DNA from 3 places in the Citrobacter sp. RHB25-C09 genome. Region 2 is predicted to be linked to each of the others. Evidence: predicted binding sites of a transcription regulator. Region 2 holds the regulator's gene; each other region holds the start of a gene.

Region 1 (10,280 bases), 770 kb from region 2:
GGATAATAAATAACATGGCTACATTTTCTTTAGGCAAGCACCCTCACGTTGAACTGTGCGATTTGCTGAAGCTGGAAGGCTGGACTGAAAGCGGTGCCCAGGCGAAGATTGCCATTGCAGAAGGACAGGTGAAGGTTGATGGTGCGGTAGAAACCCGCAAACGCTGTAAAATCGTTGCCGGACAAACCGTTAGCTTCGCTGGTCAGAGCATCAACGTCGTCGCGTGACGTGTCGAATGTGCCGGAGGGTGGCGCGATGCCTCTTCTCCGGCGAACAACGCTATTCCTAATCCCCTACTCTCCTTAAGATTATTTTCGATCAACTTCAAATAATCACCTTTTCCTTCATTAAAAGGTGAAATTTATGTTGCGCGTTGTTCACACCTTGAGCACGATAAGTAGAACGTTCTACTAGAACGTTCTACTTACAATAACAGCGCTAAAAAGCGCTACTCAGGGGGAAATCAGCATGAGTCTGATATCAGGGTTGGTTAAATCGCTTTCTAAACTGTCGATGATTGGTCGCGCGCTCATGCTGCCAATCTCGTTACTTCCCGCAGCCGGCCTGTTGTTGGCCTTCGGGGATAAATTTCATCTGCCGTTAATGATGAACGCGGGCGGGGTTATTTTTGATAACCTGCCCATGCTCTTTGCTATCGGCTCAGCCGTAGGGCTTGCTTCTGAATCCGGAATTGCGGCGTTGTCCGCGGCAGTTTCCGTGTTTGTGACAAACATCACCATCGGCACGGTGCTCAGTATCACGCCGGAAATGGCCTCTCAGGGCGGTAAATATGCGATGGTCGTCGGTATTCCGACACTGCAAATGGGCGTCTTTGGCGGCCTGATATGCGGTATCCTTGCCGCCTGGTGCTATAACCGTTTCCACACCATGCAGTTGCCTGAATTTCTCGGTTTCTTCTCCGGTAAGCGCTTCGTGGCGATTGCAACGGCCTTCCTCTCATTCCTGCTCGGCCTGTTACTTCCCTACGTCTGGCAGCATATTCAGTCCGGTATCGATGCGCTTTCTGTTATCGTCAACGGCGATAACCAGGCGGCCTCCACCTTTATCTTCGGTCTGGTAGAGCGTGCGCTCATCCCGCTTGGCCTGCACCACATCTGGTATCCGTCCTTCTGGTATTCGTTCGGTGATTACACCACTCAGGCGGGACAGGTGATTCATGGCGATCAGACCATTTGGTTTAAGATGCTGGAAGAAGGGACCAAATCCTTCAGCAGCGATACTTATCAAAACGCCGGTAAGTTCATGCAGGGTGAATTCCCTCTGATGCTGTTTGCACTGCCCGCAGCATGTCTGGCGATGTATCACGAAGCGTATACGAAAAACAGGAAAATCGCGGCCGGTATCCTCTTCTCTGCGGCGCTGACCTGTTTCCTGACCGGGATTACCGAGCCGGTTGAGTTTACCTTTATCTTCGTTGCCCCCATTCTGTACGTGTTTAACGCTATCATGGCGGGTCTGGCTTATATGTCGATGTATCTGCTGGATGCACATATTGCCAAATCGTTCTCTGCGGGCTTTATCGACTACCTGTCGTTTGGCATCCTGCCATCGTTTAATGGCTACCAGACCAACTTCCTGAGTGCGATTATTATCGGTGTGCCGATGGCGTTGATTTACTATTTTACGTTCCGCTTTGTGATCCGTCGTTTCGATATCAAAACGCCGGGTCGCACTGAAGTAAACGTGAATGTGAACGACAAAACCGATACTGAAATTGCTACTGAAATCATTGGCCTGTTGGGCGGCGCAGAAAATATCGAGTCCGTGGGTTCCTGCATCACCCGTTTGCGCCTGGAAGTGGCAAAAAGCGATGTGGTCGATAAAGACGGTCTTAATGGCCTGGGCGCGCGCGGCGTGGTCTTTGTCGGCGATAACGGTATCCAGGTGATTTTCGGCGCAAGAGCGCAGTTTATCGCCCAGACCATGTCCACTCTTATCGGAAAATAATAAGATGCCTGAAAGACACGTCTCCTGTACGCTGGAAGGCGTGTCTTATTGGGCTGATAACGGATAAATTTCAGGGAGTTGTTTTGAAGAAAGTCAGCATTATTGATGTTGCCAGGCAGGCGGGCGTATCGGTGTCGACCGTCTCGCTGGTACTACGCCAGAAAGGGAAAATCTCAGAGGCAACGATTGAGAAGGTTCAGGCTGCCATCGATAAACTGGGCTATATTCACAACGTCGCGGCTGCGAATCTCCGCGCTAACACCTCAAATCTTATCGGCCTTGTCCTGCGCGATTTCAGCGACAGCTTCTCCATTAAAGTGATGGCAAGCATTGTTCAGGAACTGGAAAAGCACGGGTTTATGGTCTTTCTCGGGCAACCGCTTAATGACGACGATCATCTTGAACGCTGCCTGCTGTCGTTTAAGCAGCAGGGCGTTGCGGGGGTGATTTATCTCTCTTCAGACAACCATGCGGTGGCGTTGCCGGAAAAAATACGTCAGTGCCCTTTGCCATTAGTGGTCGTATCACAATCCCTGCTTGATGAAAAATGCAATCTGGTCATGCGTGATAATCGCCAGGCGGCAAATCTCGCTACGCGTTACCTTATCGAGCGCGGGCATCGTAATATCGCCTATATTGGCGGCCAGGAAGGGTGTCGCATTCGTGAACAACGGCTGTTAGGATTTCGCAGTGCCATTACACAGAACGGACTGATTTATCGTGAGGAATCTGCGCCGGCCTGTAGCGACAATACCCAGGCAGCGGAATGGGCGACTCGCCAACTCCTCGAAAAAAACAACACCATCACCGCCCTGCTCTGCCATTCACCCGACGCGATTATTGGCTCTCTTTCCGGCATTCATCAGGTCGGGCGCACAGTGGGTAAAGATGTCTTCCTGACGCAACAGGTTGCCCTGGTGGGGTTTGAAGATATGCTCCACGTCAACCTGACATCCCCGTCGTTCACCTTTGTCTCCTCCGCCAGCGAAGAGACAGGACGCCAGGCTGCCAGCCTGATGATGCGAAAGCTGAAGGAACCGGAACTGCAAACCCAGCGCATTACGCTCTCCGGCCAATTGATCGCACGCGAGTCCGCGTAATTTCAGAATTTAACACAGGGTTTTTAGCCGCCGATCGCTGCTATATTGCTCTGATTTGCTGCGGACAATTGCCATGCCTACTGTTATCACCCACGCTGCAGTTCCGATTTGCCTCGGCTTAGGTCTGGGTCTGAAGGTCATTCCTCCTCGTCTGCTGTTTACCGGCATCGTGCTGGCGATGTTGCCGGATGCAGACGTGCTCTCATTCAAATTTGGTGTGGCCTATGGCAACGTATTCGGTCACCGTGGCTTTACCCACTCGCTGCTGTTTGCTTTTCTGGTGCCCATACTCTGCGTGCTGATTGGGCGAAGATGGTTCAAAGCCGGGTTGGTTCGCTGCTGGCTGTTTCTGACGGTATCACTGCTCTCACACAGTCTGCTTGATTCAATCACCACCGGCGGTAAAGGCGTCGGCTGGCTGTGGCCGTGGTCGGACGAACGTTTTTTTGCCCCCTGGCAGGTGATTAAGGTCGCGCCGTTTGCGCTATCGCGCTATACCACGCCGTATGGGCATCAGGTTATTATTTCAGAATTAATGTGGGTGTGGCTGCCGGGGTTAGCCATGATGGGATTGCTGTGGTGGTACAGGAAGCATTAATCATCGCCGGAGGGTGACGCGTGGCGTCTTATCCGGCCTACAAGTCATGCGTATTGTAGGCCGGATAAGGCGTTAGCCGCCATCCGGCAATTCAGGCAATTACTTACGACGCCAGGTGGTACCCTGCGGACCATCTTCCAGCACGATCCCCATCTCATTCAGACGGTCACGCGCCGCATCCGCTGCTGCCCAGTCTTTCGCTTTACGGGCATCCAGACGTTGCTGAATCAGCGCTTCAATTTCCGCCACTTCGCCATCGTCCGCCTGCGCGCCGCTTTGCAGGAACGCTTCCGGCTCCTGTTCCAGCAGACCCAGCACGGCAGAAATCTTGCGCAAATGTGACGCCATCGCATTCGCCGCAGCCATATCTTCGTTTTTCAGACGATTCACTTCACGTGCCATATCGAACAGCACCGAGTAGGCTTCCGGAGTATTAAAATCGTCGTCCATCGCTTCAACAAAACGCGCTTCAAACGCATCGCCACCCGCAGGGGCGACCGATTTATCCGTTCCACGCAGCGCAGTGTACAGCCGCTCCAGTGCAGAACGCGCCTGCTTCAGGTTCTCTTCGCTGTAATTTAACTGGCTACGATAGTGCCCGGACATCAGGAAGTAACGCACGGTTTCCGCATCGTAGTACTTCAGCACGTCGCGCACGGTGAAAAAGTTACCCAGCGACTTCGACATCTTTTCGCGGTCAACCATTACCATGCCGGAATGCATCCAGTAATTCACATATTCGCCGTCGTGCGCACAGGTAGACTGCGCGATTTCGTTTTCGTGGTGCGGGAACATCAGGTCGGAACCGCCGCCATGAATATCAAAGTGGTTACCCAACTGTTTGCAGTTCATGGCAGAACATTCAATGTGCCAACCTGGACGGCCTGCGCCCCACGGCGACGGCCAGCTCGGCTCACCCTCTTTCGACATCTTCCACAGCACGAAGTCCATCGGGTTGCGTTTCACATCAACCACATCCACGCGCGCACCGGCCTGCAGTTGATCCAGATCCTGACGCGACAGTTGACCGTAGTTCGGATCGGTCGGCACATCGAACATCACGTCACCGTTGTCCGCCACATAGGCGTGACCTTTGGCAATCAGTTGCTCGGTGATTTCGATGATTTCGGCAATGTGATGCGTGGCGCGCGGTTCGAGATCCGGACGCAGAATATTCAGTGCATCAAAATCCTTGTGCATTTCGGCGATCATGCGATCAACCAACGCGACAAAGCTTTCACCGTTTTCGTTAGCGCGCTTAATGATTTTGTCGTCGATATCGGTAATATTCCGGACGTATTTCAGCTTATAGCCGAGGAAGCGTAGATAGCGCGCGACGACGTCAAACGAAACAAACGTACGCCCGTGACCAATATGACAGAGATCGTAAACGGTAATACCACACACGTACATGCCGACTTCCCCGGCATGGATAGGCTTGAATTCCTCTTTTTGGCGCGTCAGTGTATTAAATATTTTTAACATTGAAGATTCCGTGTTAGACGTGTGTGGATCGTAAAGACGGTATAATACCCATAATTCGGAATGGGGTCAGCACACTTTGCAAGGTGATCGCAGCCTGCGGTTATGCTATAACACCCCCCTATATCTGACCCTTCCAGGGTTAAAGCACCACTTTATCGAAACAGGATGCAAAAATGGTTACTTTCCATACTAATCACGGCGATATCGTAATCAAAACTTTTGATGATAAAGCACCTGAAACAGTTAAAAACTTCCTGGACTACTGCCGCGAAGGTTTTTACAACAACACCATTTTCCACCGTGTCATTAACGGTTTTATGATTCAGGGCGGCGGTTTTGAACCTGGCATGAAACAGAAAGCCACGAAAGAGGCGATCAAAAACGAAGCCAACAACGGCCTGAAAAACACCCGCGGTACGCTGGCAATGGCACGTACCCAGGCTCCGCACTCCGCAACGGCGCAGTTCTTCATCAACGTTGCTGATAACGACTTCCTGAACTTCTCTGCTGAAAGCATGCAGGGTTGGGGCTACTGCGTGTTTGCCGAAGTGGTTGAAGGCATGGACGTGGTTGATAAAATCAAAGGCGTTTCTACCGGTCGTAGCGGCATGCATCAGGACGTACCGAAAGAAGACGTTATTATTGAAAATGTGACCGTCAGCGAGTAATCGTGACGACACTTTTTATTGCAGATCTTCACCTCTGCACGGAAGAACCGGCGATCGTCGCCGGTTTTCTGCGTTTTTTAGCCGGTGATGCGCGTCAGGCCGATGCGTTATACATTCTCGGCGATCTCTTTGAAGCGTGGATTGGTGATGACGATCCCAACCCGCTGCACCGTGAAATAGCAACCGCCATCAAAGCGGTCGTTGATTCCGGCGTTCCCTGCTTCTTCATTCACGGTAACCGTGACTTCCTGCTTGGCAAACGCTTCGCTCGGGAAAGCGGCATGACGCTGCTGCCCCAGGAAAAGGTGCTTGATCTGTATGGTCGCCGGGTGCTCATCATGCACGGTGATACCCTTTGTACCGACGACGCGGGTTATCAGGCATTTCGCGCTAAAGTCCATCAGCGCTGGCTGCAAACGCTGTTTCTCGCCCTGCCGCTGTTTATCCGTAAGCGCGTGGCCGCGAAGATGCGTGCAGGCAGCAAAGCCGCTAACAGCAGCAAGTCGCTGGAGATCATGGATGTCAATCCACAGACCGTCATCGCTGAAATGGAAAAATATCGCGTCCAGTGGCTGATCCACGGCCATACCCATCGCCCCGATGTGCATGAACTTTCCGCCAACGGTATGCCCGCTTTCCGCGTGGTTTTAGGCGCCTGGCACAGCGAAGGCTCCATGGTAAAAGTCACCCCAAATGACGTTGAATTGATCCGTTTCCCGTTTTAATCTCTCCCGCCTGGTTGCTGGAATTTCAACCGCGCAACCGTTTTCCTTGCCCTCTTTCCGTGCTATTCTCTGTGGCCTCAAAAGCAGTGTGTCCCGCACCACAGGAGTTTTAAGACGCATGTCTTCCCACAATAATCCGGCGCGTGTCGCCATCGTGATGGGGTCCAAAAGCGACTGGGCTACCATGCAGTTCGCCGCCGACATTTTTACCGTCCTGGACATTCCTCACCACGTTGAAGTTGTCTCCGCCCACCGCACTCCCGATAAACTGTTCAGCTTCGCCGAAGGCGCAGAAGCAAACGGCTATCAGGTGATTATTGCTGGCGCGGGTGGTGCTGCGCATCTTCCGGGGATGATCGCGGCGAAAACGCTGGTGCCGGTTCTGGGTGTTCCTGTACAAAGCGCCGCCCTGAGCGGCGTCGATAGCCTGTACTCTATTGTGCAGATGCCGCGCGGGATCCCGGTTGGTACACTGGCCATTGGCAAAGCGGGCGCGGCAAATGCGGCGCTGCTGGCGGCGCAAATTCTCGCCACTCATGACAAAGCGTTGCATCAACGCCTGAGCGACTGGCGTCGTGCGCAAACGGACGAGGTTCTGGAGAACCCGGATCCGCGAGGTGAGGCATGAAGCAGGTTTGTGTGCTGGGCAACGGCCAGTTAGGTCGAATGCTGCGTCAGGCTGGCGAACCGCTCGGTATCGCCGTCTGGCCGGTAGGGCTGGATGCAGAACCTGCCGCGGTGCCCTTTCAGCAAAGCGTCATTACGGCGGAAATCGAGCGCTGGCCGGAAACGGCATTAACGCGCGAACTGGCGCGCCACCCGGCGTTTGTTAACCGCGACGTGTTCCCTGTCATCGCCGATCGCCTGACGCAAAAGCAGCTTTTCGATAAGCTCAACCTGGCAACCGCCCCCTGGCAGTTGCTGGCGGACAACAGCGAATGGCCTGCGGTGTTCAAGCGTTTAGGCGAACTGGCAATCGTTAAACGCCGCGTTGGCGGCTATGACGGTCGCGGCCAGTGGCGGTTGCGTGCGACTGAAACCGGGCAGTTGCCGGATGACTGTTATGGCGAGTGTATCGTCGAGCAGGGCATTAATTTCTCGGGAGAGGTGTCGCTGGTTGGCGCCCGCGCTCATGACGGCAGCACGGTGTTCTATCCTTTAACACGCAACCTGCATCAGGAGGGCATCCTTCGCACCAGCGTTGCCTTCCCACAGGCTAACGCACAGCAGCAGACCCAGGCCGAAGCCATGCTTTCTGCCATTATGCAGGAACTGAATTATGTCGGCGTAATGGCGATGGAGTGTTTTGTGACGCCCGAAGGCTTGCTGATCAATGAACTGGCGCCACGCGTGCATAACAGCGGACACTGGACACAGAACGGTGCCAGCATCAGCCAGTTTGAGCTGCATCTGCGGGCGATTACCGGTCTTCCGCTGCCGACGCCAGTAGTAAACAGCCCATCGGTGATGGTGAACCTGATTGGCAGCGATCTGAATTATGACTGGTTGAAGCTGCCGCTGGTTCATCTGCACTGGTACGACAAAGAGGTGCGCCCGGGACGTAAAGTCGGTCACCTGAACCTGACCGACAGCGACACCGCGCGGCTGAGCGCCACGCTGGAAGCCCTCTCCCCACTTCTGCCGCCGGAATACGCCAGCGGTATCATCTGGGCACAAAGTCAGCTCCGTTAAGCTCAAATAAGCGGGGAAGTTTAAGTTATGCTTTCCCGCCCTCTCCTTCAGCGCGTAAAATCCCCACCATTGCGGTTTTGTAATTTCAGGATTTCAAATGAACGATGGAACGGACTATCGGGCGATCCTTCGCGCCGATACGCCCTTACTCGATGTACGCGCGCCGGTTGAGTTTCAGCAAGGCGCAATGCCTGGCGCAATAAATTTGCCCTTGATGAACGATGACGAACGCGCCGCCGTTGGTACCTGCTATAAACGCCAGGGTCCAGACGCCGCGCTTGCGCTCGGGCATCGGTTGGTCAGCGGCGAGATCCGCCAGCAGCGACTGGACGCCTGGCTGGAGGCCTGCAAAAGGTACCCGCAGGGTTATCTCTGCTGCGCCCGCGGCGGTCAGCGTTCACATATTACGCAACAGTGGCTGCATGACGCGGGGGTTGATTATCCGCTTATCCGCGGCGGCTACAAAGCGCTACGTCAGGTGGCAATAAGCGCAACAGAAGAACAGGTGCGAAAGCCCATCGTGCTGATCGGCGGCTGTACCGGCAACGGCAAAACACAGCTTGTTCAGCAGCAGGAAAATGGCGTCGATCTTGAAGGGCTGGCGCACCATCGCGGCTCCTCTTTCGGCCGCACGCTGGACCCCCAGCTCAGTCAGGCAAGTTTCGAAAACCTGCTGGCGGTTACGCTCCTCAAAAAGCAGGCTCCCCGCTGGGTGCTGGAGGATGAAGGCCGAATGATTGGCGCTAACCATCTGCCGGAATGCCTGCGCGAGCGTATGGCCCAGGCCTCTATTGCGGTGATTGAAGATCCTTTTGAGCGACGTCTGGAGCGCCTGCGTGAAGAGTATTTTGTGCGTATGCATCATGATTTCACCCACGCCTATGGCGACGAGCACGGCTGGCAGGCGTACAGCGACTATCTGCACCATGGGCTTTTCGCCATTCAGCGCCGACTGGGTTTACAGCGTTTTAAAGCGCTGAGCGCGAAACTGGACGTCGCGCTGGCTGAGCAGCGTCGTACTGGCAGCACCGAAGCGCATTTCAGTTGGTTAGTTCCGCTGCTGGAAGAGTATTACGATCCGATGTATCGCTACCAACTGGAAAAGAAAGCAGAGAAGATTGTCTATCGCGGGACATTTGAAGATGTGGCGGCATGGCTAAGCCATTAAACGCCAGACCGTAGGCCCGGTAAGCGTCAGCGCCACCGGGCAAATATCCATAAAAATCCGAAAAACACGTTTCTCGCCTCACCAATTTCTTAAACAGCATCTTTATCTCTTACCTCTCAAAAACCCATTTAATACAAACGGTTAGAATCTTATTAAGCAATTTAAGAAACGAATTAAAATTATTTGATGCTTATTCACTTTTGTATAATTGAGAATAATGTCAGCATGCCGAATGCGTCTATTTCTTTAGCCTGAACACCAACCAGGCCAATAATAATTTAGACGTTTATTATATTGTGCGAGCGATTTATTATCTGGCTATTATTTTCCTTATTGACATTATCACGCACGCCTAACGCCTTTTATATAAACAAGGTGTCAGGCAATCTTGATTCTGAGATGAAATTGACATAATTCCAGGGATGGCTCGTCTTTTTAAATACTGATAACAATGAGTATTAAAAGATGAATAACTATTTAGCAGGATTAAAACCTAAGAAAATTGCAGTGATAATAAGCGCGCTATTATTTTCGACATCCACCGCGTTCACGATAGCGAATGCTGCCAGTACGCCGGTATCTCCTTCGCCGTATCTGATCTCCCTGCACGATAAAAATGGCGTGGTGATTCTCGATAACCAGCAGGTAAATGATTACACCATCGCCGATGGTTCACAGCTCTCGTATCTCCATGCCGATGGCCCTGATGTCGTTGTTATCGTTGACGGTAAAGCGACTTTTGACCGCCACGGTATCTTCCCCATTCACTCTTCCGCTGTCCATATCAATAGCGGCTATCTGGATCTGGGCGATGGTTCCGTGGTCAATTTTAGTTCTGACCAGGTGACGACGCATGCCGGCCGTTATGCCATCTCA
Region 2 (10,280 bases):
GGTGGTGAAACACGAGAGTGAAGCCTAGGGGAATTTTCGCCCCTGCATAACAGCGGGGGCAAAACGACTAGCGAGGAACACGCAAACCGTTTTCAACGCCGCGAGAGAAAACCACCTGCCAGAGTTGAATATCACGGGCCCGGAACGCACCGGCGCAGGCATTCAGATAATAGCTGAACATCCGTTTAAAACGTTCAGAATAGTGTTCCGCGATTTCCGGCCATGTGGCGATGAAACGCTCATGCCACGCCATCAGAGTCTTGTCGTAATCCGCACCGAAGTTGTGCCAGTCCTCCATGATAAAATGCGCTTCACTGGCATTGGCGATTTGGCGCACAGAGGGAAGGCAGCCATTCGGGAAGATATATTTATTGATCCACGGGTCGACGTTATTATCCGTTTTCTTCGAACCAATAGTATGCAGCAGGAAAAGACCGTCAGGTTTTAAATTGCGGTCGACCACGTTGAAATACGTTGGATAATTCTTCGGTCCGACATGTTCGAACATACCCACCGAGACAATGCGGTCAAACTGGTCATCCAGGTCCCGATAATCCTGGAGTAGAATCGTCACATCCAGCCCGGCGCACCGCGCCTGCGCCATTTTTTGCTGTTCAGCGGAAATGGTCACGCCTACGACGCTAACCCCATAGTGGCTGGCCATATAGTGTGACAGACCGCCCCAGCCGCAGCCGATATCCAGCACGCGCATACCAGGCCGCAAATGCAGCTTCTCACAGATCAGTTTCAGTTTTTCGCGTTGTGCTGACTCGAGCGAGTCCGTGTCTTTCCAGTAGGCGCAGGAATACTGCATATAAGGATCAAGCATACGACTGAAAAGGTCATTACCGAGATCGTAATGTTCTTTACCAACTATCCAGGCGCGCTTTTTACTTTGTAAATTGAACAGGCGTGCGCCAGCGATGCGGAGCGTATCTTTAAAGTGGCGGGGTAGTTGGCCTTCCAGTCCGGCCCGTAAAACCTTACTGAAAAAGATGTCCAGTCGTTCGCATTCCCACCAGCCGTCCATGTAGCTCTCACCCAGACCCAGTGACCCCTCTTGTAATACACGTTTGAAAAATTTGGGGTTCGTAACCTGTATGTCTGCGGGAGAGGAACCGTTTATGGTGATACCCGCACGGCTTAATAATTCGTTGGTGATCCGGTACCAGTCGTCATCCGGAACGCTGACTTCTTCTATACACGATGAGCTCATAGTTTCTCCATCACTGGTCGGTGATTAGAACCTTAAAACAGCGTAGACGCTTTTTAGGCTTTGTGAGAAATCTCACGGAATATTTCGCGAGTCTATTAATCGACGTAGAGCAGAGGAAAGGAGGAAACCTTGCCGAATAGGCCATCCATGGTGAAACGGGAACGCTCCGGTTCCCGTTAATACATAATTATTTTCGTATTTTTAACAACCGAGATTTAGTATAGGCCTCAAAATCTGATGATTCAATCAAAAATTGTTAGGTGGCTAATCAATATAAAATATCATTGATATCAATGAGATTCGCTATGGGCAATCTCTGCTGCGTGGTCGTTTATCGGTTCGCAAGCCTGAGGCAGCGAACGCATTTTATAACCCAATCCTGCCAGCAGAACGGTCGTCAGCATGACACTGGTCGTTGTCAGCAGCGGCGTGCTGATAAGCCAGGATACGACCAGGCTTGCGAGGAAACACAGCCCCAGTTGCAGGGTGTTTTGCAAGGCCGCCGCCCGGCCTGTCGCCTGAGGGAAAGGCCGCAGCGCTTCTGCCACTACGATGGGATAAATGGCACCGTTGGCAATTGCCATCACGCAGAACGGGATCAGAATCTCAGTCAGCGAAACGTTGTGAATAAAGCCAGCAGCCCAGGTGCCAACAACGCTTAGCGCATAGACCACCAGCAACCAGGGGAGTAACTGCTTGCCTTGCCATTTTTGCAGGGCGGCGCGACAGCCGTAACCGCCAATCAAAAACGCAATGGTCTGCGGCACGTAGCTAAGACCTATTACCGCGGGGCTGTAGCCCATTTCACTGAGAATAAACGGCGAACCGGTAAGCCAGGCAAAGAAACTGGCTGAACATGCGGCATAAATTAATACATTGCCCCGGTAGGTTTTCGAACGCAGAAGCGTGGTGAAGGTCAGTTTCTCGTGGTTATCATGACGTGCTTTACTGGACGGCTTCAGACGCAACGCTGGCAGCATCAGAATAAGGGTAATAGCGAACAGCGTGGCAAAAATGGCCTGCCAGGAGAAATGGGTCAGGATCCAACTGCCCAGCAGCGGTGCCAGGGCTGGAGATAACCCGACCAACGGCATAATCGTGGCGAAAATGCGGTTAATTTTCTGCGAGGGATAGTAATCCGTAACCAGAGCCTGCCAGATAACCGTTGCCGCACAGACGCCAACGGCCTGGATAAAGCGCAGGACGAGCAGCCCGGTTGCGCTTTCAACCCATAACATCCCCAAACTGCCCACCGCAAAAATCGACAGGCCCAACAGGAGAATTGGCTTACGTCCGTAGCGGTCCGAAAGCGGTCCCCACAGCAGTTGCGCCACCGCAAAGCCGGCTAAGAACAGGCTCAGGCTGGCACTGACCGCGGAGGCTGGGGTTTGCAGGTCAGACTGGATGGTGGCAAAAGCCGGCAGATACATATCCGTCGCCAGAAAACCCAACACGCTGAGTCCTGCCAGCCACACTAAAAACCCTTTTCCAGGTTGCATACATGTTCTCTTAATTAACCTAATGACAATGCGGCAGAGTGTAGGGAGTGTATTTCTGCTTGTGAAACGGTAATATTTGGACATTGCATTCAAAAATTTTGCAGGCAGATTATGTGGTCAGAATACGCACTGGAAGTGGTCGATGCTGTCGCGCGCAACGGCAGCTTTAGTTCAGCGGCGCAAGAGTTACACCGTGTTCCTTCTGCGGTCAGTTACACCGTGCGTCAGCTTGAAGAATGGCTGGCAGTCCCGCTTTTTGAGCGGCGTCATCGGGATGTCGTATTAACGCCCGCTGGCGCGTGGTTTTTGAAAGAAGGCCGTTCTGTTATCAAAAAAATGCAGGACACACGGCAACAGTGTCAGCAGATTGCTAACGGCTGGCGCGGGCAATTGCCGATCGCGGTGGACAATATTGTTCGCCCGGAACGCACCCAGCAAATGATCGTTGATTTCTATCGCCATTTTGATGACGTAGAGTTACTGGTTTTTCAGGAGGTTTTCAACGGTGTGTGGGACGCGCTTTCTGATGGCAGGGTAGAGCTTGCTATCGGTGCAACGCAGGCGATACCCGTTGGGGGACGCTACACCTTCCGTGATATGGGGATGCTGAGCTGGAGTTGCGTGGTAGCAAAGCAGCATCCCTTAGCGGCGATGCGCGGCCCCCTGAGTGATGACACTCTGCGCAACTGGCCATCACTGGTGCTGGAGGATACGTCGCGTACCCTGCCAAAACGCGTGACCTGGCTACTTGATAACCAAAGGCGGATGGTCGTTCCGGACTGGAACTCTTCGGCGACCTGCATTTCTGCCGGGCTGTGCATCGGCATGGTGCCCACGCATTTTGCTAAACCGCGGCTTAATGACGGACAGTGGGTGGCACTGGAACTGGAGAATCCGTTCCCGGATGCGGCATGCTGCCTGACATGGCAGCAGAACGATACCTCACCTGCGCTTGCCTGGCTGCTGGACTATCTGGGAGACAGCGAAACGCTGAACAGAGAGTGGTTGCGGGAGCCGGAAGAGACTCCCGCAGTAAAGAATTAACGACGATAGTCGCGGAACGGACCATCCGCAACGGAACGACGTTCAATGAGGCGCGGATGAACTTCGATAGACTGCGACTCTTCGCGTTTGTTGACGATACGGTCTAACAGCATATTAAAGGCGGTTTCACCCAGTGAATCTTTTGGCTGATGGATCGTCGTTAATGCCGGCGTAAAGAAGCGGGCGTTACGCACATTATCATAACCGATCAGCGAAATGTCCTGCGGCACGCGCAGTCCCATCTCATCCGCAGCGCAAAGCGCGCCCATCGCCATAATATCACCGCCGCAAAAGACCGCCGTTGGGCGATGCGACTGCGACAGGATCTGCTGCATGGCGCGGTAACCGGATTCCGGCTCAAAATCACCCTGAACAATCCAGTTTTCCGGAACCTTGATCAGTGCTTCTTCCATCGCCTTCATAAAACCGGCCAGACGTCCGGCACCGGTATTTCGCTCCATCGGCCCCGGAATGACGCCGATCTCTCGATGACCGCGATCGACAAGATAACGACCCGCCATATAGCCGCCCTCAAAGGCGTTATCAATCACCGTATCGGTAAAATCTGCTTTGGCTTCGCCCCAGTCCATTACCACCATTGGGATATGGCGATACTCTTCGAGCATGGAAAGCAGGGGCTCCGGGTACTCAGAGCACATCACCAGCAGGCCGTCGACGCGTTTCTGCGCCATCATTGAGAGATAGGCCTGCTGTTTTTCGAGGCTATTCCATGCATTACCCAGAATCAGGGTGTAGCCTTTCTGGAAGCAGTTTTTTTCCACGGCTTCAATAATTTCTGCAAAATACGCAGCTTCGCTACTGGTCGCCAACAGTCCAATAGACTTGGTGTGGTTCACCTTCAGGCTACGGGCAACGGCGCTGGGGGAATAGTGCAATTCTTTGATTGCCGCCCACACCGCATTGCGTGTTTCTTCAGCGACGAAACGCGTCTTGTTAATTACGTGTGATACGGTTGTAGTGGAAACGTTTGCTCGCTTCGCTACATCTTTAATTGTTGCCATTACATCTCACTCCAGACCCTAACCCGATCGTTAAACTACGTTAAGTAAACGTTTGCCTTCACACACCCCGATCGCAACATCAGGGTTGCGGCACGCCGGGAAAACGACACGGAACGACAGGAAGGGGTCAATGGCCAGTACGCTAAATTAGTAAGCGTGGAATTCTGGCTGATCTTAACGAAAAGGGGAAGTGCTAAAAACAGATATCACTCTAAATCGTGGGAGATTTTTACTCAGAAGTGTGTAAAAATGCGCTATATCACTTTTTGTGTGGGAATAAAAAGGAGAAAAGTTGATGAGTACCGATCTTAAGTTTTCCGTAGTGACCACAGTTATTGTTCTGGCCCTGATCGTTGCGGGTGGTTTGACGGCAGCACTGCACTGATTCACCGAGAGGGAGCATGCGCTCCCTCATACCTTCCTGCCAATATCCCTGTCTGAATTGTTATCTAATCTGCAATAGTCTTTTGTACTTTTGTTAATTTCATTTTTTTGTGATTGATGTCATGCTTTTCACTCATACATGAGCATCGCGTTTCAACGCGAAGAGGCGGAGCAATCAACACATGAAAATTAATTATCCGTTACTGGCGCTGGCAATCGGTGCGTTTGGTATAGGAACTACAGAATTCTCACCGATGGGCTTATTGCCCGTCATCGCTAATGGCGTCGGCGTGTCAATACCGGCAGCGGGGATGTTGATCAGCGCTTATGCCGTTGGAGTAATGGTCGGCGCGCCGCTGATGACGCTGCTGCTTTCACATCGTGGACGTCGTAACGCGCTGATCTTTTTGATGGCAATCTTTACACTTGGCAATGTGCTTTCTGCTATTTCGCCAGATTACACCACGCTGATGCTGTCGCGGATTCTGACCAGCCTTAACCACGGCGCGTTCTTCGGGCTGGGCTCTGTTGTTGCTGCGAGTGTAGTCCCGAAACATAAACAGGCCAGCGCGGTGGCAACCATGTTTATGGGGCTGACCATCGCCAATATCGGTGGCGTCCCCGCAGCGACCTGGCTGGGTGAAACTATCGGCTGGCGCATGTCGTTTATGGCAACCGCCGGTCTGGGCGTTATCTCCATGGTGAGTCTGTTCTTCTCATTGCCGAAAGGCGGAGCGGGCACGCGTCCGGAAGTGAAAAAAGAACTGGCAGTTTTAATGCGCCCACAGGTGTTGTCTGCCTTAATGACCACAGTGCTGGGTGCGGGCGCCATGTTCACACTTTACACCTATATCGCACCTGTGCTGCACAGTATTACCAACGCAACCCCTGCGTTTGTCACCGGAATGCTCGTCCTGATTGGTGTGGGTTTTTCAATCGGTAATTATCTTGGCGGGAAACTGGCCGACCGTTCGGTTAATGGTACATTGAAGGGCTTTCTGTTGCTTCTGATGGTGATCATGCTGGCAATACCGTTTCTCGCGAAGAGTGAGTGGGGGGCGGCCGTCAGTATGGTGGTTTGGGGCGCGGCAACATTTGCCGTCGTGCCGCCGCTTCAGATGCGAGTCATGCGTGTCGCACACGAAGCGCCTGGTCTTTCTTCCTCTGTGAACATAGGCGCATTTAACCTGGGAAATGCGTTAGGTGCAGCAGCAGGCGGGGCGGTGATCTCCGGCGGATTAGGCTATAGCTTTGTCCCGGTCATGGGGGCGATTGTCGCAGGGCTGGCACTGTTACTGGTGTTTGTATCAGCGAGAAAACAGCCTCAGGCAGAGTGTGTTGCCAGCTAAATAAAAATGCCTGATGGCAGCGTTAGCGCCATCAGGCATTTAACAGATTATGCAGCGAAGTTTTTCGCGACAAACTCCCAGTTCACCAGCGCCCAGAAGTTTTCCAGATAGCCAGGACGCGCATTACGATAGTCGATATAGTAGGCGTGTTCCCAGACATCAACGGTCATCAGCGGCGTGGCATCAGTCGTCAGCGGCGTACCGGCGTTTGACGTAGATACGATAGCCAGTTTCCCCTCTTTCCCTTTAACTAACCAGGTCCAGCCAGAGCCAAAGTTCTTAATGGCGGCATCGGTAAACTGTGCTTTAAATTCAGCAAAGCTACCGAAAGCAGCGGCAATGGCTTCAGCCAGCTTACCGGTCGGTTCACCCCCCGCGTTTGGTGCCAGGCAGTGCCAGTAGAAAGTGTGGTTCCAGACCTGAGCCGCGTTATTGAATACACCACCTTCAGAGCTACGCACGATCTCTTCCAGTGACTTTCCTTCAAACGCGGTGCCTTTAATCAGGTTGTTCAGATTGGTGACATACGTCTGGTGATGTTTACCGTAGTGATACTCCAGCGTTTCAGCCGAAATATGCGGCGCGAGGGCGTCTTTAGCATACGGTAGTGCAGGTAATTCGAACGACATTGCTTCTCTCCTTATTTTCCCGTCATGCTCCAGGCTGCAGATGCGTTAGCTGCACACGTTCACCCCAGCCACTTACAGTGATAAGCCACCGGGGATTCGAGTCACTCCCTTGCTGCCATTCTGCACCCCAAACCATTCAGGGATTTAAAATTATACATTCGCACAATAACCCTATTGTACGTAAGGATAGGGTAGCAAATTGAAAGGTGTGGCAAAAGAAGAACTTACCCTGTTGACTGAACAACAGGGTAAGTTTTATCGAATGGTTTTAGGCGTCATAACCCGACGCGCGCCCACATAGTGGCGCTGCCAGTAGTCTTCGCTGAGGGAAGTGATCTGAATTTCCTGACCGCTGCGCGGCGACTGAATGAATTTTCCGTTACCGACATACACGCCGACATGATCTGCCGTTCCACGTCCCTGAGTGCGGAAAAACACCAGATCGCCATTCATTAATTCACCACGCTTAATCGGTGCCGCGTCACGCAGGTGATACATCTCGTTTGCGGTACGTGGAATACGGAATTTCACCAAATCCTTATAGGCATAATAGACCAGGCCACTGCAATCAAAACCGGTGCGCGGAGAAGTACCGCCCCAGTGATACGGCTTACCGATCTGGCTCATCAATTTGTTCATCGCCGTCGAGGTTGCCTTTTGCATTTTTACTTTATGCGCGTCGGCAATCGTCCCCGGCATGCTGCCTTTAACCTTTACGCAATGCGGCTTACGCCCTTTGCGCGGCGTGCATTTCTCTGTCCAGGTTACCGCTGCGGTTTTCTTGACCGCAGATTTCGCTTTGCGGCTGACGGTTTTGGTTTTTTTAGTAGAAGCGGCAGTGGGCTTTTTGCTGGAAGAGACGGTTTTAGTTTTAGCAGTGGTTTTACGGGAGGGCTTGCTGGCTGTTTTACTGGTTTTATTACTGGCTCTGGCCGTTACGGTACTTTTCTTTTTTTCAGATGCTTTTTTTGTATGTGTAACTTCAGATGTAGTGCTGGCGTGCCTTGAGCCATGTGCTGAAGGCAGAACGCAAATAGATGTAAAAAGTAAAGCACAGAGCGTGATCGAAATCCGGTTTATCCGCGCCACTGGCAGTCCTCGGTTAAGGCAGGTTGAATCATACCTGCGTGTGATTTACAAAACGTTAGGATTCTAATCTATAGAAACAACGATTGTTAATAGCTTTTATTGTTAAAAATAGTGTTTCGCTACTGAGTGCAAAAAAATTCATCAGCCAAAGTGGAATTTGATGCTCAAACCGACAATCTGTATATAACGGTGGCCTGAAGTGCTATTAGGAATGCAACTTTGGTCGTCAGACGATAAAATAGTAAACGTGATGAAAATGTTATTTTCCGATGTTGGTCTGACCCGCTACAATGTCAGTCAACTGCCGTAAAAGAAGTTAAGGAAGCAAGACAATGAGCACCACTATCGAAAAAATCCAGCGCCAGATCGCTGAAAACCCGATTCTCCTGTACATGAAGGGTTCACCAAAACTGCCAAGCTGCGGCTTCTCTGCCCAGGCTGTGCAGGCACTTTCCGCGTGTGGTGAGCGTTTTGCCTATGTGGATATTCTGCAAAACCCGGATATTCGCGCTGAACTGCCGAAATATGCTAACTGGCCGACTTTCCCACAACTGTGGGTAGATGGTGAACTGGTTGGCGGCTGCGACATTCTCATTGAAATGTACCAGCGCGGTGAGTTGCAGCAGTTGATTAAAGAAACTGCTGCAAAATACAAAACTGAAGAACCAGACGCAGAGTAATCTGTACCCGTTTTAAAGGAGCTTTTCCTGTCGTCAGGAAAGCTCCTTTTCACATCAATGCCTCTATCCCCAATCCAGCCCCTGTGGTGAACTGGTAAATCCCGCTTCCCGTAGCAGTGTAAACAGACTGGTCTGTCGTACTGGCTGATCGTTAACCTCAGTAAGCGTAAAACGTAGCCTTGGTTCGCGACGCAACGCGTCGGTTAGCGAACGGAAAATGTCAGCTGATGGCATAGCCTCTTTCTCCGTCCAGACAATCATTTTTTTTCCACCCTGGGCAAGATACAGTTTTAAAACGCCACCGCAAATGACAACAAAGGCGCCGTTACGTCGGGTAGGTGCGAGCGTTGAAGAATGGGCAGGCCAGGGCAGAAAATTGCCCCACGGGTTTGCGGGATCAGCTGCGGACAAGCCGACGGCCGTGTAGGTCTGATTATCTTTTCCTTGAGCGGACAATTCGCGAAGCCGATCGATGGTCATTCGCTCAGCAAACTGCGCGCCACCCATCCCCTCGACGAAGCGTCCACGCAGGATACGCCCGCTATCTTCCATGCTGCGGCACAGAGTCTGCATGGCAGGGAAACCGCCGGGGATATATTCGGCAACCACGGCCTGGCGACTGATAATCCCGTAGCGGTCGAGCATATTCTCGGCGCTGGCCAGCATCCGCTCGGTATCGCTGAGTTTTTCTGTACTCAACAGCGACCAGCGGCCGGCCAGCGCAGGCGTATTGTACGAGACAGGCATAATATGGCTTATCGGGCGGGAGGGATAAACCGGCCGACCTCGACGCATGCGCGTTGAACGTCGGGGTTGATGCCGGGTAGAGGCGGCGGCGCGAGACAGCCCACGCAAGGGGGCCCAGATATCTGTGGTGACATAGCCCTGCCAGACCAGTCCCCAGAGCGCTTCGTGCATAAGTGCAGGGGAGATGGAATCATCGTCTAACGGGGCTTCGAATTTGCTGCGGATCATTGTGTTGAGCTGTTGGGCAAACCAGGCACCACCACCTGACAGCACATCCAGAATAGCGCGCTGGATCGCTGAAAGTGTGTGGTTTTCGCTGCTCGCTGGGGCCAGGGTTTCGGCCAGATAGTCACGCAAATGCAGAGCGACCAGTCCGTCATCGTCACCGAGTTTCTTCTCTCCGGACCAGATAACTTCTCCGGTGGCGAGAAGTTCATCAAGCATATCCGGTGAATAGTCACGGACTCTGGCGGGTAAGATGTGACTCTCCCACAGTGACGCAGGGAGTGCGAGTCCGGCCAGTTGCTCTATGACGCGCGTTACACCGTCACTTCCTTCCAGCGTTCCGATGCCGGTTCCTGCAAAGAGTGCCGCGCTGCCGTCAGTGGTTGAGAGCACCCC
Region 3 (10,280 bases), 1.6 Mb from region 2:
TATCGCTGATGCCTCTAAGGAAGTGGCTATTCTCGGCAACTTCCCGCTACCGGTAGAAGTGATCCCAATGGCGCGGAGCGCGGTCGCTCGCCAGTTAGTGAAACTGGGCGGTCGTCCGGAATATCGTCAGGGCGTCGTGACCGACAACGGTAACGTGATCCTCGATGTTCACGGCATGGAAATCCTTGACCCTATCGCTATGGAAAATGCCATTAATGCCATTCCGGGCGTGGTCACTGTCGGTCTGTTTGCTAACCGCGGCGCAGATGTTGCGTTAATCGGCACCGCTGACGGCGTGAAAACGATCGTAAAATGATTGGGCAGGGGCGTTTGTCCCCTGTTAAAAATTTTTCGCAGGGCAAATTTGGTGACATGTGTCACGTTTAGAAACTTGCCCTGCAGATCTGGCCGTTGAATTCCTTATCTCCAGCATTTTCCTCTACAAACTCCCATTGAATGATAATTCCTCAATATGGCGACGCAAACGTTCATATTGCCGCAATAATTTTTTTTGATATGTTGAATGGCGGATGCAGATCCACACACACAACATTGAATGCAAAAAAACAGGGTTGGGAAATGGCAAAGGTATCGCTGGAGAAAGACAAGATTAAATTTCTGCTGGTTGAAGGCGTGCATCAAAAGGCGCTGGATAGCCTTCGTGCAGCAGGTTATACCAACATCGAATTTCACAAAGGGGCACTGGACGCTGAACAGTTGAAAGAGTCTATCCGTGATGCCCACTTCATTGGCCTGCGATCCCGTACTCATCTGACTGAAGAGATCATCAACGCGGCAGAAAAACTGGTCGCGGTGGGTTGTTTCTGTATCGGCACCAATCAGGTCGATCTGACGGCGGCGGCAAAACGCGGTATTCCTGTCTTTAACGCCCCGTTCTCCAATACGCGCTCTGTAGCGGAACTGGTGATTGGCGAACTGCTGCTGTTGCTGCGCGGCATCCCTGAAGCGAACGCCAAAGCGCACCGTGGCGTGTGGAATAAACTGGCGGCGGGCTCGTATGAAGCGCGTGGCAAAAAACTGGGGATTATCGGTTACGGTCATATCGGTACTCAGCTGGGTATTCTGGCGGAATCCCTGGGGATGCACGTATATTTTTACGATATCGAAAACAAATTGCCGCTGGGGAACGCCACTCAGGTTCAGCATCTTTCTGACCTGCTCAACATGAGCGACGTGGTCAGCCTGCACGTTCCTGAAAATGCCTCGACGAAAAACATGATGGGCGCGAAAGAGATTTCCCTGATGAAACCGGGAGCGCTGCTGATCAACGCCGCTCGCGGCACGGTGGTTGATATTCCCGCGCTGTGTGATGCACTGGCGAGTAAACATTTAGCCGGTGCGGCGATTGACGTATTCCCGACCGAACCAGCCACCAACAGCGATCCGTTCACTTCGCCGCTGTGTGAGTTTGATAACGTGATCCTGACGCCGCATATCGGAGGGTCTACCCAAGAAGCGCAGGAAAACATCGGACTGGAAGTGGCAGGCAAACTGGTGAAGTATTCCGACAACGGTTCAACGCTGTCTGCGGTTAACTTCCCGGAAGTTTCACTGCCGCTGCACGGTGGTCGTCGTTTGATGCATATCCACGAAAACCGTCCGGGCGTTCTGACCGCGTTGAACCAGATTTTCGCTGAGCAGAGCGTCAACATTGCCGCACAGTACCTGCAAACGTCGGCACAGATGGGCTATGTGGTTATCGATATTGAAGCGGACGAAGATGTAGCAGAAAAAGCGCTACAGGCGATGAAGGCCATTCCGGGCACCATTCGCGCGCGTCTGCTGTACTAATCTGCATGATTGCCCGGTGGCGCTACGCTTACCGGGCCTACAAATCCTGCGAACCGTAGGCCGGGTAAGGCGTAGTCGCCACCCGGCTTTGTTTCACCACTCCCACACCTTTGACGGCGTGACCACTGCGGGCAGCGGAATATCCCATTCCTCTACCGGCAGCTTCTCAACGCGCTGACAGTCATGGGCATATCCCACCGGTGTCAGGCCGTGCTGCTGCCAGTTCTGCAATGTACGATCGTAAAATCCACCGCCCATGCCTAAACGCTGACCGTATTCATCGAACGCTACCAGCGGAGTGATTAGCACATCCAGTTCTGAAAGCGGCAACACATCGCGCACATCCAGCCTCGGTTCCTGAATTTTCAGGCGGTTGAGTACCAGTTCGCTTCGAGGGTGATAATGCAGAAATAGTAAATTGCCGGGGCTGAAGGGATGCAAAACCGGGAGATACACGCGCTTACCTGCGCGCCAGAGTTGCTCGATCAGCGGTTGCGTATCCAGCTCGCCATCAAACGACAGAAACGCGGCGACCGTATGCGCCATTACCACGGGAGGATAAGCGAGCATGCGTGTTGCGGCATGTTGACCAAATTCGATTTGCTGAGAAGGCATGAGCGCACGACGACGTTGCCGGATCATCTGGCGAATGTCTTGTCGGGATAAAGGGAGTTCAGAAAGTTGAGTCATGGCTGTCGCCAGGTAGAAGGAGAATCTCCGAGATGCCGCCGCAGGCTGTAACCCTTGAACCCTTGGTTCAAGGTGAATGCGTCGTCACAGTTTTAAGGCTTCTCGGACGGACCGAGCATGCTCACCAACCATGGATCGCCACATTCTTGTGGTATGAAATATCGGCTCAGGGGACTGGCCCGCTTGCAAACATCTCAGAGAATTTTTTGTCTTCACGGTCACTCTACCATAGTAAACCGAAAAGTGTTATTCAAAATTTTGGTGCGGTTTTTCGGTTATACGACCCTGATCAAGCAACGCCTGTTCAATGGTCTGTTGGAGCATCCGAATACGTTGTTCCATGCTCGCCGCATACTCGCGGGTCTTCGCTTTTTCCTGAGTTAATTCATAGCTGATGTTCAATGCGGCAATGAATACCAACTGCTCAGTATTTGTGACTCTAGTGCGAACTTTCAGATCTTGCAACCGCTGATTCAGATCGTCCGCAGCCTGATTCAGGGCATCCTTCTGTTCAGGCGGGCAATTCACGCGAAGTGAACGGCCAAAAATTTGGATATCGACGGGTTGTGCAGACATGCCACCTTCCTGCTGATTGACTGCGCTACCTTCGCTACCAGACTCATGGTCCGCGAAGGGGCGACACTATAGCTACCCTGGTATCAAGATACAAGCCCTTTTCTGGTCCACCAGGGTCCAAAGTGGTAGCATATCATGAATATCCTCCCATTGATGACGAATGCGTATGTCTATACAGAACGAAATGCCTGGTTACAACGAAATGAACCAGTATTTGAACCAACAAGGTACCGGGTTGACCCCGGCGGAAATGCACGGTTTGATCAGCGGGATGATTTGCGGTGGCAACAATGACAGCTCCTGGCAGCCGCTGCTTCATGACCTGACGAATGAAGGGCTGGCATTCGGCCACGAGCTGGCACAGGCGCTGCGTAAAATGCATTCTGCCACCAGCGACGCGCTGGAGGATGACGGTTTCCTTTTTCAGCTTTATCTGCCAGAAGGCGATGATGTCAGCGTCTTTGACCGCGCGGACGCGCTGGCGGGTTGGGTTAACCATTTCCTGCTGGGACTTGGCGTCTCCCAACCTAAGCTCGATAAAGTCACCGGTGAAACCGGCGAAGCTATCGACGATCTGCGTAACATCGCACAGCTTGGCTACGACGAAGATGAAGATCAGGAAGAGCTGGAGATGTCGCTCGAAGAAATCATCGAATATGTTCGCGTTGCTGCGCTATTGTGTCACGACACGTTTACTCATCAGCAGCCGACAGCGCCTGAAGTGCGTAAACCAACCCTACACTAAAAATAAAACGCTAATGGAGGCCGCGTCATGACACCGCAGGAATATCAACGTCGTCGCCAGGCACTGCTTACGCAAATGCAGCCTGGCAGCGCCGCGCTTATTTTCGCCGCGCCTGAAGTTACCCGCAGCGCGGATAGCGAATATCCCTATCGCCAGAACAGTGATTTCTGGTACTTCACCGGTTTTAACGAACCGGAAGCCGTGCTGGTGTTGATTAAAAGTAACGACACCCACAACCACAGTGTCTTATTCAACCGTGTTCGCGATTTGACTGCTGAGATCTGGTTTGGCCGTCGTCTTGGACAAGACGCCGCACCGGAAAAACTGGGCGTCGATCGTGCGCTGGCCTTCAGCGAAATCAATCAGCAGCTGTTCCAGTTACTTAACGGGCTTGATGTGGTGTACCACGCGCAAGGCGAATATGCCTATGCGGATGAAATTGTCTTTACCGCGCTGGAAAAACTGCGCAAAGGCTCACGTCAGAATCTGAAATCTCCTTCAACCATGACCGACTGGCGACCGATGGTCCATGAAATGCGTCTGATTAAGTCACCGGAGGAAATTGCGGTGATGCGACGCGCCGGAGAGATCACCGCGCTGGCGCATACCCGAGCCATGGAAAAATGCCGCCCTGGCATGTTTGAATACCAACTTGAAGGTGAAATTCATCACGAATTTAATCGTCACGGCGCGCGTTACCCGTCGTACAACACCATTGTGGGTAGCGGGGAAAACGGCTGCATTCTCCATTACACCGAAAATGAATGTGAGATGCGCGATGGCGATTTGGTACTCATCGATGCAGGTTGTGAATACAAAGGCTACGCGGGTGACATCACGCGTACATTCCCGGTGAATGGCAAATTCTCTCCGGCGCAGCGCGAAATTTATGACATCGTACTGGAATCGCTTGACGCCTGCTTGCGTCTGTATCGTCCTGGAACTTCCATCCAGGAAGTTACCGGTGAAGTGGTGCGAATTATGATCACCGGTCTGGTAAGACTGGGTATTTTGCAGGGTGAAGTTGATCAACTGATTGCGGATAACGCGCATCGTCCGTTCTTTATGCACGGCTTAAGCCATTGGCTGGGTCTGGATGTGCATGATGTCGGGGAATATCAACAGGATCGTTCGCGTATTCTTGAGCCGGGAATGGTTATTACGGCTGAGCCTGGCCTGTACATTGCGCCAGACGCCGACGTGCCGGAAGCGTATCGAGGGATCGGGATCCGTATCGAAGACGACCTCCTGATTACCGAAGACGGTAATGAGAACCTGACCGCTGGCGTCGTCAAAACGGCGAATGAAATTGAAGCATTAATGGCAGCGGCGCGACGGTCATGAGCGTAATCATTGTTGGCGGCGGAATGGTGGGCGCGACGCTGGCGCTGGCCATTTCCCGACTGAGTCAGGGAACGCTGCCCGTTCACCTGATTGAAGCGGCGAACCCCGAGGCAGACAGTCATCCCGGTTTTGATGCCAGGGCGATTGCGCTGGCGGCGGGCACCTGCCAACAACTGGCGCGCATCGGCCTGTGGCAGACGATTGCCGATTGTGCCACCGCCATTAAGACGGTACACGTGAGCGATCGCGGCCACGCGGGCTTTGTGACGCTCGATGCTGATGATTATCGTCTCCCCGCTCTGGGGCAGGTCGTCGAACTGCATGACGTGGGTTTGCGCCTGTTTGCGCTGTTGCGCAAAGCGCCGGGCGTCACGCTGCACTGCCCGGATCGCGTTGCTAACGTGGCGCGCACCGAGGAGCAGGTAAGTGTAACGCTGGAAAGCGGCCTGACTATCAATGGGCGCGTGATGGTGGCGGCAGACGGAACGCGTTCAGCGCTGGCAACGGCCTGCGGCGTTGACTGGCAACAAGAACCGTATGATCAGCTGGCGGTGATTGCCAACGTTACCACGTCGGTTCCCCATGGTGGCCGTGCCTTTGAGCGCTTTACGCAGCACGGGCCACTGGCAATGCTGCCGATGACTGAGGGCCGCTGTTCGTTGGTGTGGTGTCATCCGTTGGAGCAACGAGACGAAATCCTGGCCTGGTCTGATGAACGGTTCTGCCATGAACTCCAGTCGGCGTTTGGCTGGCGGTTGGGACGGATTACCCAGGCGGGCAAGCGTAGCGTTTACCCGCTTTCCCTGACCACAGCGGCAAAGGCATTTAGCCATCGAACCGTGTTGGTGGGCAATGCGGCCCAGACGCTGCACCCCATCGCGGGGCAGGGCTTTAACCTTGGTCTGCGTGACGTGATGAGCCTTGCCGAAACAGTGGTACAGGCGCATCAATCGGGTGAAGATCCGGGTGATTACAAAATTCTTTCAGCGTATCAGACGCGCCGCCAGCCTGACCGCGAGGCAACGGTGGGCATAACGGATAGTCTGGTGCACCTGTTTGCGAACCGCTGGGCGCCGCTGGTTGTTGGCCGGAATGTGGGGTTGATGGCGATGGAGTTAACCCCACCTGCGCGCGATGCGCTGGCTAAGCGAACGCTTGGCTGGGTCGCACGGTAATCATGACCTGTCGCATTCGGAATACGTGGGAAATTGCCTGATGGCGCTTCGCTTATCAGGCCTACGGGTAAGGAGCTGGCTGTAGGCCGGATAAGGCGCAGCCGCCATCCGGCACGAATGGCAGATAGCCTGATGACGCTTCGCTTATCAGGCCTACGAAAGTTGTTTTTTGACCAGGAGTAAACAGTGCAAAGTGTTGATGTAGCAATTGTTGGCGGCGGGATGGTGGGCCTTGCCGTTGCCTGCGGACTCCAGGGCAGCGGTTTACGGGTTGCTGTGCTTGAACAGCGAGAGCCGCAGCCGCTTGCAGCGGATGCCGCACCTGCGCTTCGCGTGTCGGCGATTAACGCTGCCAGCGAAAAACTGCTCAGCCGTCTTGGCGTATGGTCAGACATTGTTTCCCGCCGTGCCAGTTGCTATCACGGCATGGAAGTGTGGGATCAAGACAGCTTTGGCCGCATTGAATTTGACGACAAAAGCATGGGCTATAGCCACCTCGGACATATCGTCGAAAATACGGTGATCCATTATACACTCTGGCAAAAAGCACAGCAGTCTGCCGATATTACACTCATGGCGCCTGCGGAATTGCAGCAGGTGGCCTGGGGCGAAAATGAAACCTTCCTGACGCTAAAAGACGGTTCAATGCTGACGGCGCGCCTGGTGATTGGCGCAGACGGCGCGAATTCGTGGCTGCGTAATAAAGCAGATATTCCGCTGACGTACTGGGATTACGGTCACCATGCGCTGGTCGCGACTATTCGTACCCAAGAGGCACACGGCGCAGTGGCTCGCCAGGCGTTTCACGGTGAAGGCATTCTGGCATTTTTACCCTTAAGCGATCCGCACCTGTGTTCTATTGTCTGGTCGCTTTCGCCCGAAGAGGCTGCGCGCATGCAGCAGGCAGATGAGGAAGAATTTAACCAGGCGCTTACTATCGCGTTTGATAACCGCCTGGGGCTGTGCCGCGTGGAAAGCGAACGGCAGGTGTTCCCGCTGACCGGGCGATACGCGCGTCAGTTTGCTGCACATCGTCTGGCGCTGGTGGGTGATGCTGCGCATACCATCCATCCGCTGGCGGGGCAGGGGGTTAATCTCGGCTTTATGGATGCCGCTGAACTGATTGACGAGCTGAAGCGACTGCACCGTCAGGGTAAAGATATTGGGCAGTATCTCTATTTACGCCGCTATGAACGTAGCCGCAAACACAGTGCGGCGATGATGCTCGCAGGTATGCAGGGGTTCCGTGAACTCTTTGTGGGCACGAACCCAGCGAAAAAACTGCTACGTGATATCGGCCTGAAACTGGCAGATACCCTTCCCGGCGTTAAGCCACAACTGATCCGTCAGGCAATGGGCTTGAACGATCTTCCGGAATGGCTCCGCTGAGAATCGTCCTGATTCTCAGACTTTGAAACGCGTCACATTTCTCTCTCCCGGCCGACCCGCCGGGGGACCTTCCTCGTTTGAAATAAACTAATTTCACTTCAATTTTCGCATTACATTTTCTAATTTGAGGATTTTCTCGTTACGCAATTTTTGATGGTTTAATGGATTGAAATGTTGGATTTTGGAAATAAATAACACTGTGTCAGATATTAGTTCTGATTAATGCTCATATTAAGCTTTTAATTCTTTGTCTGTTTCGGCTGTTTTTGACCATAAGCTAATGTGATGGTTAATTTTGTCTTATGGTTTAGTGTCTGTTTCGGTGGTAAGTTCAGGGGAAAAGAGAACGTTTGCGTCGGGGCCTGAAAATGGCTGCGATGCCCGGTTTCGCGGTGACAAATGTGGCTGCGAAATCGTTGTCAGCCCCGCTTATTCAATGAGGACAAGATGGCTCAACAGACTCCTTTGTACGAACAACACACGCTATGCGGTGCTCGCATGGTCGATTTTCACGGCTGGATGATGCCACTGCATTACGGTTCTCAGCTTGATGAGCACCATGCGGTCCGGACCGATGCCGGGATGTTCGATGTGTCGCACATGACCATCGTCGATTTACGCGGCAGCCGCACTCGGGAGTTCTTGCGTTATCTGCTGGCGAACGACGTGGCAAAACTCACCAAAACCGGCAAAGCGCTCTATTCCGGCATGCTCAATGCCTCGGGCGGCGTGATAGATGACCTGATTGTCTATTACTTTACCGAAGACTTCTTCCGCCTCGTTGTAAACTCCGCCACCCGCGAAAAAGACCTCTCCTGGATTACCCAACACGCCGAACCCTATGCCATCGACATTACCGTGCGTGACGATCTGTCGCTCATTGCCGTGCAGGGGCCACATGCGCAGGAGAAAGCAGCAACGCTGTTTAGCGACGAACAGCGCAAAGCCGTTGAAGGGATGAAACCTTTCTTTGGCGTGCAGACGGGCGATCTGTTTATTGCGACAACCGGTTATACCGGCGAAGCGGGCTATGAAATTGCGATGCCAAATGAAAAGGCCGAGGATTTCTGGCGTGCACTGGTGGAAGCGGGTGTTCAGCCATGTGGTCTTGGTGCTCGCGATACGCTGCGCCTGGAAGCGGGCATGAATCTCTATGGTCAGGAGATGGATGAAAGCATCTCTCCGCTGGCGGCTAACATGGGCTGGACCATCGCCTGGGAACCGGCTGACCGTGACTTTATTGGTCGGGAAGCGCTGGAAGCACAGCGCGAAAAAGGCCACGAACAGTTGGTTGGCCTGGTGATGACCGAAAAAGGCGTTCTGCGTAATGAACTGCCGGTGCGCTTTACCGATGCTCAAGGCAATCAGCATGAAGGCGTCATCACCAGCGGAACCTTTTCCCCGACGCTTGGCTACAGCATTGCCCTGGCGCGTGTTCCTGAAGGCATTGGCGAAACGGCCATTGTGCAGATTCGTAATCGTGAAATGCCGGTGAAAGTGACTAAACCTGTTTTTGTGCGTAACGGCAAAGCCGTCGCGTGATTCATCCTATTTGGAGATTGATTGATGAGCAACGTACCAGCAGAACTGAAATACAGTAAAGAACACGAATGGCTGCGCAAAGAAGCGGACGGCTCTTACACCGTTGGCATTACCGAACACGCTCAGGAGTTGTTGGGCGACATGGTTTTCGTTGACCTGCCGGAAGTTGGCGCGACCGTAAGTGCGGGTGACGACTGTGCCGTTGCCGAATCAGTAAAAGCGGCGTCTGACATTTACGCGCCGATTAGCGGAGAGATCGTGGCGGTTAACGACGCGCTGAGCGACTCCCCGGAACTGGTCAACAGCGAGCCGTACACCGCGGGTTGGATCTTCAAAATCAAAGCCAGCGATGAGAGCGAGTTAAACACGCTGCTGGATGCGACTGCATACGAAGCATTACTCGAAGACGAGTAAATACGCTGATGCCGGATGGCGCTGCGCTTATCCGGCCTACAAGGCATACGTAGGCCCGGTAAGCGTTAGCGCCACCGGGTACACCGACAGAGACAATCACGATTCACTGCACGTTTCAGGAACCATCGCCCATGACACAGACGTTAAGCCAGCTCGAAAACAGCGGCGCCTTCATTGAACGCCATATCGGACCGGACGCCGCGCAGCAGCAAGAGATGCTCAATGCGGTTGGCGCAGAGTCGTTAAACGCGCTGATCGGCCAGATCGTGCCGAAAGACATTCAGCTGGCGACTCCGCCACAGGTAGGCGAGTCGGCGACCGAATTCGCTGCGCTGGCAGAATTAAAGGCCATCGCCGGGCGTAACAAGCGCTTCACGTCCTTCATTGGCATGGGCTACACTGCCGTGCAGCTACCACCGGTTATCCTGCGTAACATGCTGGAAAATCCGGGCTGGTATACCGCCTATACTCCTTATCAGCCGGAAGTGTCTCAGGGCCGTCTGGAAGCGCTGCTGAATTTCCAGCAGGTGACGCTGGATTTGACCGGCCTGGATATGGCTTCCGCTTCACTGCTCGATGAAGCTACCGCCGCC

The links. The regulator PurR, encoded in region 2, represses purine synthesis genes. The targets are predictions, from matches to a motif close to CANGCAAACGTTTGCNTG.
Region 1: a site for PurR is predicted at 6,575-6,592, ahead of purE (5-(carboxyamino)imidazole ribonucleotide mutase). Genes of this name have one in related genera too.
Region 3: a site for PurR is predicted at 8,071-8,088, ahead of gcvT (glycine cleavage system aminomethyltransferase GcvT). Genes of this name have one in related genera too.

What each region holds. Positions count from the first base shown of each region.
Region 1 covers NZ_CP057483.1:1,256,639-1,266,918, reverse strand. Annotated here, with positions in the region: gene folD (bifunctional methylenetetrahydrofolate dehydrogenase/methenyltetrahydrofolate cyclohydrolase FolD) at 1-13, shown strand, start outside; gene ybcJ (ribosome-associated protein YbcJ) at 15-227, shown strand; gene HVY19_RS05865 (PTS transporter subunit EIIC) at 469-1,968, shown strand; gene malI (Mal regulon transcriptional regulator MalI) at 2,052-3,068, shown strand; gene HVY19_RS05855 (metal-dependent hydrolase) at 3,142-3,666, shown strand; gene cysS (cysteine--tRNA ligase) at 3,766-5,151, opposite strand; gene ppiB (peptidylprolyl isomerase B) at 5,325-5,819, shown strand; gene lpxH (UDP-2,3-diacylglucosamine diphosphatase) at 5,822-6,544, shown strand; gene purE (5-(carboxyamino)imidazole ribonucleotide mutase) at 6,663-7,172, shown strand; gene purK (5-(carboxyamino)imidazole ribonucleotide synthase) at 7,169-8,236, shown strand; gene mnmH (tRNA 2-selenouridine(34) synthase MnmH) at 8,334-9,404, shown strand; gene HVY19_RS05820 (autotransporter outer membrane beta-barrel domain-containing protein) at 9,870-10,280, shown strand, end outside.
Region 2 covers NZ_CP057483.1:2,027,114-2,037,393, forward strand. Annotated here, with positions in the region: gene HVY19_RS09445 (riboflavin synthase subunit alpha) at 1-28, shown strand, start outside; gene cfa (cyclopropane fatty acyl phospholipid synthase) at 68-1,216, opposite strand; gene punC (purine nucleoside transporter PunC) at 1,507-2,715, opposite strand; gene punR (DNA-binding transcriptional activator PunR) at 2,827-3,759, shown strand; gene purR (HTH-type transcriptional repressor PurR) at 3,756-4,781, opposite strand; gene HVY19_RS09470 (YnhF family membrane protein) at 5,077-5,166, shown strand; gene HVY19_RS09475 (MFS transporter) at 5,348-6,514, shown strand; gene sodB (superoxide dismutase [Fe]) at 6,562-7,143, opposite strand; gene HVY19_RS09485 (C40 family peptidase) at 7,399-8,232, opposite strand; gene grxD (monothiol glutaredoxin 4) at 8,565-8,912, shown strand; gene HVY19_RS09495 (ATP-dependent helicase) at 8,976-10,280, opposite strand, start outside.
Region 3 covers NZ_CP057483.1:3,653,852-3,664,131, reverse strand. Annotated here, with positions in the region: gene rpiA (ribose-5-phosphate isomerase RpiA) at 1-316, shown strand, start outside; gene serA (phosphoglycerate dehydrogenase) at 580-1,812, shown strand; gene HVY19_RS17275 (5-formyltetrahydrofolate cyclo-ligase) at 1,906-2,502, opposite strand; RNA gene ssrS (6S RNA) at 2,523-2,706, opposite strand; gene zapA (cell division protein ZapA) at 2,749-3,078, opposite strand; gene ygfB (UPF0149 family protein YgfB) at 3,245-3,823, shown strand; gene pepP (Xaa-Pro aminopeptidase) at 3,851-5,167, shown strand; gene ubiH (2-octaprenyl-6-methoxyphenyl hydroxylase) at 5,164-6,342, shown strand; gene ubiI (FAD-dependent 2-octaprenylphenol hydroxylase) at 6,529-7,731, shown strand; gene gcvT (glycine cleavage system aminomethyltransferase GcvT) at 8,179-9,273, shown strand; gene gcvH (glycine cleavage system protein GcvH) at 9,298-9,687, shown strand; gene gcvP (aminomethyl-transferring glycine dehydrogenase) at 9,819-10,280, shown strand, end outside.